3 regions of the Rhodopseudomonas sp. BR0G17 genome follow, and region 1 is predicted to be linked to each of the others. Evidence: predicted binding sites of a transcription regulator. Region 1 holds the regulator's gene; each other region holds the start of a gene.
What was found. The regulator LexA, encoded in region 1, represses DNA repair genes until DNA is damaged. The targets are predictions, from matches to a motif close to TGTTCNNNNTGTGTTCNG.

Region 1 (2,202 bases):
CCCGGCAATCCGGTGTCGTCCTACGTCTGCGCGGTGCTGTTCATGGTGCCGCTGATCCGCGCGCTGTGCGGCATGAGCGAGCCAAGGCATGTCCGCGAGCCGGCGCTGCTCGGCGCGGACCTTTCTGCCAACGATCAGCGCGAAGACTATCTGCGCGCCACGCTGTCGCACGACCAAACCGGACGGCAGATCGCCACTCCGGTCGACAGCCAGGATTCGTCGCTGCTGGCGCGGCTGGCGTCGGCGGAAGCGCTGATCGTGCGCCCGGCTTTCGCGCCGGCCGCACCGGCCGGTTCACCCTGCGTCATCCTTAAGCTCCCGCTATAGCGACCCGTGAAAATCCTAGATTTCGATTAAGAGGTTGCGGAACACACCCCGAACAGATAGTGTCCGTTCATGATTTGTTTTCGAGATTCGGCGACGATGACGCTCTCACAAGGGCTCGTGGCCCGAACCGAAACGCACCTCGAACCGGCACATCATCGCCGACTGGGGATTTGCCGATGCTGACGCGCAAGCAGTTTGAGCTGTTGAAATTCATCAACGAGCGACTGAAGGAAGCCGGCGTGCCGCCGTCCTTCGACGAGATGAAGGATGCGCTCGACCTCCGTTCCAAGTCCGGCATTCATCGCCTGATCACCGCGCTGGAAGAGCGCGGCTTCATCCGGCGGCTGCCCAATCGCGCCCGCGCGATCGAAGTCATCAAGCTGCCCGACACCGGCGGGATGCCCGGCAACAGCCGGCGCGGTTTCACCCCGAGCGTGATCGAAGGCAATCTCGGCAAGGTGCGGCCGCCAAGCCCGGCGCCGGCCGAGGATGACAACGATCGCGGCAGCGTCGCGGTGCCGGTGATGGGACGGATCGCAGCCGGTACGCCGATCGAAGCCCTGCAAAGCCGCAGCCACACCATCAGCGTTCCAGCCGACATGCTCGGCAGCGGCGAACACTACGCGCTGGAAGTGCGCGGCGACTCGATGGTCGAAGCAGGCATCCTCGATGGCGACATGGCGCTGATCCAGAAGAACGACATCGCCGACACCGGCGACATCGTGGTGGCGCTGATCGACGAAGAGGAAGCTACGCTGAAACGCTTCCGCCGCCGCGGCGCCTCGATCGCGCTGGAGCCGGCCAACGCCGCCTACGAGGTGCGGATCCTGCCGCCGAACCGCGTCCGCATCCAGGGCAAGCTGATCGGGCTGTACCGCAAGTATTGAGGCGTGCAGTGGACAGAGCTGGTCGCCCGCTCTGTCGTCGGCGTGCGGGCCTTTGCGCCCTACTCGTCGCCCACTTGGTCCTGCGGAGCCGGCGTGGCGTCGATCGGCGCACGGCGGCGACTTGAAGGTTCGGTCGAGATAGACGCGTCCGTCGCCTCCGCGGCCGCTGGAGCCCAGGGCCGGCTCTGGCCGCGAGGTCGGGCGGCCTCCGCCACGAACAGCCCTGGATCGTTTGCGCTCCGCCGCAGCGCCAGCGCGCCATTCGCCTGCAATTCGTCCCGGCCGATCACCCGTGCGGCGCAATCCGGCGGTGGCTGGCCGGCCGTGACGATCAGCACGGCACGGGCGCAATCGTCGGCGAGCCCGTCGGGGCGGAGCGACAGCGCCACCAGCCGTCCGTCGGCGAGCGGCGTGACACAGCCGTCCGGATCGCAGGAGACGCCGGCACGCAGCGACGCTGCATCCGGGGCACGGGAATCGGCATCGGAAGCGAGCCACTCCTTCAGCCGAAAGCTATCCCCGCCGCCCTGCATCAGGCGCAGCCGGCCGTCGGCGCCGCGTACCGCGACCTGCCTGCCGTCGCCGGCAATCAGCACCTCCGGCTGCGGCGTCAGCGCCGCCCAGGCGATGGCGACGCCAACGCCGAGCGCCCCGGCCCAGCGCAGCGGCGAGCGGAGCAGACCGAGCATCACGATACCGAGCGAGGCGACGAGCAAGGGGCCGGTGCCGAACGCGGTGACGCGGCCGACCGCGCCGGGCAGCGACGCCACCCATCGGGCGACCAGGATCATCCAGTCGATCCCGAGTTCCATGATCCGCCAGAACGGCGCATCGAGCCCGAACGGCATCGCCGCGAGCCCGAGCAGCCCCGCCGGCATCACGATCGCCGACACCACCGGCATGGCCGCCAGATTGCTGAGTACACCATAGGGGGTGATGCGGTGGAAGTGATAGGCTGCGTACGGCATCGTCGCGAAGCCGGCGACCA
Region 2 (2,202 bases), on a different contig from region 1:
GCTCGGCGTTGCGCCATTGCAGCATTTTCACCGGTTCAAAGCTGTGGTTTTGCAACGCGTTGACGAGCTCGGGCTCGAACGGCGCGCAGCGCCCGGTGGTGCCGAAGGTGCCGTCCCGGGTGGCGCGGCCGGCGCGCCCGGCGATCTGTGCGAATTCAGGCGGGGTCAGGCGGCGAAACTGATAGCCGTCGAATTTGCGGTCGGACGCGAACGCGACGTGGTCGACGTCGAGGTTGAGCCCCATGCCGATTGCATCGGTGGCGATCAGGTAATCGACGTCACCGGACTGAAACATCGCCACTTGGGCGTTGCGGGTGCGCGGGCTCAGCGAGCCCAGCACCACCGCGGCACCGCCGTGCTGGCGCTTGATCAATTCGGCGATCGCATAGACCTCGTCGGCCGAGAACGCCACGATCGCGGTCCGTCGTGGCTGACGGGTCAGCTTGCGGTCGCCGGCATATTCGAGCTGCGACAGCCGCGGCCGGGTGACGATGCTGGCGCCCGGCAACAGCCGCTCGATCATCGGCCGCATCGTCGCGGCGCCGAGCAGCAGCGTCTCGTCGCGGCCGCGCCGGCGCAGAATCCGATCGGTGAAGACGTGGCCGCGCTCGAGATCGGCCGCGATCTGGATTTCGTCGACCGCCAGGAACGAGACGTCGAGATCGCGCGGCATCGCCTCGACAGTCGATACCCAGTAGCGCGGCTTGGAGGGTTTGATCTTCTCTTCGCCAGTGACCAGCGCGACGGCGTTGGCGCCGACCTTGTCGACGATCTTGTTATAGACCTCGCGCGCAAGCAGCCGCAGCGGCAAGCCGATCAGGCCCGACGGGTGCGCGACCATCCGCTCGATCGCCAGATGCGTCTTGCCGGTGTTGGTCGGCCCCAGCACCGCAGTCACGCCGGCGCCGGGGACGCGGTCATTGGTAAACGCCTCAGAGTACAGGTTGGGCATTTCGACTTGATTTCTGCGTGGTCGCGGTCAGATCTGTGTCACATCGCGACGCCGCAGCAATCGCCGATTAAGGGCTGGAACGAGTCCGGAACGAAACGCGGCCGAATCGCTGACTCGTTCTGAGTCGGGAGTGGCTGACGCAATATGTCGTACAGGGCTCAGCTGCGCGCTCAAGATCAGGTGAAAAGACAGGCCATTATCCTCTTCGCCCGGGTGAGTTCGCCGCGGTTCATGCGTTCCGCGATTCCGATGGGAGTCAACATGATTCAACGCCGCCGATCGCAGGCAGGCGGGGCCGCGCCTATTGCGCGCGTGACGCCGACTTCGGCGGTGCGGCCTGGGTGATGAATTGCGTTGCTTCCAGCATCGCGTTACCGACCGGCGTCGGGATCTTCAGCCGGAAGGGCGCAAGCACGCGGGTGCCGGCGATAGGCGCCAGCCAGACTTCCATGTCGCGCTGTTTGATCAGGTATTTGATCGCGGCGCGATCCGGGATGTAGCCCGACACCGGGCTGAAATACACTGCGCACACCAGAGCCGGTCCGCGATAGCCTTTTTCGGCCTTCACCGTCTCGGTGCGCTTGTACTCCATCCGCAGATCGTATCGCATGCGGCCGTCGAAGATCGGCGTCGACACCCGGCAGGAGTCTGGGCTGAGCACGTCGCCGGTGCCCGGCACGCGCAGGAACGACGCCGTCATCGGATCGATCACACCGCGGCGATGCGCGTCCGTCACCGGGATGCGGTCGTCGTCCGGTGGTGGCTCGGGCTCGATGCTCGACTCTTTGACGTTGCCGTTCGCGAGCGTGATGCGGATGGTTTCGGTTTTCTTACCGCCCGTGATGCTGGCCATGTAGTTGCCGGGCACCAGCTGGCCGTTGATCACTCGGCCCTGCGCTTCGCCGCGGCCGTGGCCACTGGAAAACGCCTGCATCACGCCGGAGGTCGTCCCGGTCGCGGATGCCGAATAGAAATCATCGTCGACCTGGATCACCCAGGCGCCCTTGCCGACCTCGATCCCGGCGAGGGAGGCCTCATAGCGGGCGTCGAGCTTGCCCTGAGCAGCCGCAGGAACAGCGGTCAGCACCGCGGCGGCAGCCAGCACCCCGCCCAGACCCGCGTACCGGGTCGACGTGGGAATGACAGTGGCAATGTGGCGGCTGCTGATGTTCACGAACGATGTCCTGCCTGGCGCGGAGGCGCCGTCGATGGGTCAACTCGCACCGGGCCGATTTGTTGGTGTCGGAACC
Region 3 (2,202 bases), on a different contig from region 1:
ACAGGCATCAGCCGGCCGCGAGCCATCTCACTCCTCGATCGGCTCTTCGCCGTCGGCGTCGCGCTCCGGCGAGCCGGCCAGGATCTGTTCGGCGATCAGGCCGGAGTTCTGACGGATCGCCGCTTCGATCTTGGCGGTCATGTCCGGGTTGGAGCGCAGGAACGACTTGGCGTTCTCACGTCCCTGGCCGAGCCGCTGGCTGTCATACGAGAACCAGGCGCCGGACTTCTCGACGATGCCGGCCTTGACGCCGAGGTCGAGGATCTCGCCCATCTTGGAGACGCCCTCGCCGTACATGATGTCGAATTCGACCTGCTTGAACGGCGGCGCCAGCTTGTTCTTCACCACCTTGACGCGGGTCTGGTTGCCGATCACCTCGTCGCGCTCCTTGATCGCACCGATGCGGCGGATGTCGAGGCGGACCGAGGCGTAGAACTTCAGCGCGTTGCCGCCGGTGGTGGTTTCCGGCGAGCCGTACATCACGCCGATCTTCATCCGGATCTGGTTGATGAAGATCACCATGGTGTTGGACTTGTTGATCGACGCGGTCAGCTTGCGCAGCGCCTGGCTCATCAGGCGGGCCTGCAGGCCGGGCAGCGCGTCGCCCATTTCGCCTTCGAGTTCGGCGCGCGGCACCAGCGCCGCCACCGAGTCGACGATCAGCACGTCGATCGCGCCGGAGCGCACCAGCGTGTCGGCGATTTCCAGCGCCTGCTCGCCGTGATCAGGCTGCGAGATCAACAGGTCGTCGACATTGACGCCGAGCTTGCGGGCATAGACCGGGTCGAGCGCGTGTTCGGCGTCGATGAAGGCGCAGATGCCGCCCTTCTTCTGGGCCTCGGCGACGCAATGCAGCGCCAGCGTGGTCTTGCCCGACGATTCCGGCCCGTAGATTTCGACGATCCGGCCCTTCGGCAGGCCGCCGACGCCGAGCGCGATGTCGAGTCCGAGCGACCCGGAGGAAATCGTCTCGATTTCCATCGCGCGGTCGTTCTTGCCGAGCTTCATCACCGAGCCCTTACCGAACTGACGTTCGATCTGGGACAGCGCGGCGGAGAGCGCCTTGGATTTGTCCATGGAAGAACCTTCGACGATACGCAATGCGGTGGGGGCAGCCATCAACGTGCTCCTTATGGACGGATTCGCCAACTGGACAAACAGGCGCCGGGCTCAGCCGACAAAATCAACGTACCCTATTTGTTCTCCGTTCGCAATATGTTCTTGTCGAAATCCGGTGCTTTCACGAGGGGCGGCAGCACAATTTCGGACTCCGGCGGCCGCTCAAGCTGGAATGCATCCGCCAGTCCTGACGACGTGCGGTCGGAAGGCGCCCTGGGCCGATAGCAGTGCCGAGCCGGCCTCCGCGACGGCATCGAACAGAACGCCAAGCTACAGAGTCGCTAAACTAACCAGGTCGGGCGAGCCGCCTGCTAAGCAGCAAGTCGCGGCGTCATTTCTGCGGGCCGAATAGCATCAGCAAGCGATTAGCTCGCGCTTGCAGCTTGGTCGGGCTTCCTACTCAAATCAGCTCGCGTCCCGCCGTACGAACCGCCGTCCCCGCGCCGCGCCTTCATCCTTTCTCAACCCGGCTTCGCCACAACTGAAAGGATGGATAGCCTTCTTGCCACTCCGAAGATCCCGGACAAAGTGCGGGTGCTGTGCGGCCGCTGCCGCGAGCCGTTCCGGGAGAAGATCAAGAACATGCGGGAGGGGTTTCAGACCCAGTGCCCGAACTGCAACCGGCTGATCACCTTCTCCAGCGACTCCGCCGATCTCGGAGTGCAGCGGGCGATGACCGAGGCGCGGCGGATCCGCAATGGCGGCGCCGCGGCGGCGGTGTATGGCGGCGGCACTGAGCGGCTGTGAACGCTGCGCCGGCCGGCTCAGCGCAGGTTCTGGATGCCCCACATCACCAGCAGCATCGCCGGCACGCAGACCGCGGCGTAGATCGCCCATTTGGTCAGGCCCGCGCCGGTGCCGCGCTTGAAGGCTTCGAGCAGCCGATAGGTCGCGACGATCCAGGGCAGGATGATTCCGACTGCGACGGCGTCGACCACGTACCAAAAACTCATCTTCCATCGTCCCGTGCAATGACCGCGCGCCAGCTTTACCGCAGCCGCCCCGCTCCACCATCCATTCCTTCGGCTGAGGGCAATCGGCCGCAGCAGCGGTATCGGCAGATCAGGGTTTTCCTGACAGCGC

Region 2: a site for LexA is predicted at 1,028-1,045, ahead of DY467_RS10700 (helicase-related protein). Genes of this name have one in related genera too.
Region 3: a site for LexA is predicted at 1,206-1,223, ahead of recA (recombinase RecA). Genes of this name have one in related genera too.

What each region holds. Positions count from the first base shown of each region.
Region 1 is NZ_QUML01000006.1:160,619-162,820, reverse strand. Features, by position in the region: gene DY467_RS07310 (molybdopterin molybdotransferase MoeA) at 1-327, shown strand, start outside; gene lexA (transcriptional repressor LexA) at 504-1,214, shown strand; gene DY467_RS07300 (ComEC/Rec2 family competence protein) at 1,274-2,202, opposite strand, start outside.
Region 2 is NZ_QUML01000010.1:160,084-162,285, reverse strand. Features, by position in the region: gene DY467_RS10700 (helicase-related protein) at 1-952, opposite strand, end outside; gene DY467_RS10695 (DUF3108 domain-containing protein) at 1,254-2,126, opposite strand.
Region 3 is NZ_QUML01000032.1:25,901-28,102, reverse strand. Features, by position in the region: gene recA (recombinase RecA) at 28-1,119, opposite strand; gene DY467_RS20490 (hypothetical protein) at 1,609-1,866, shown strand; gene DY467_RS20485 (hypothetical protein) at 1,884-2,072, opposite strand.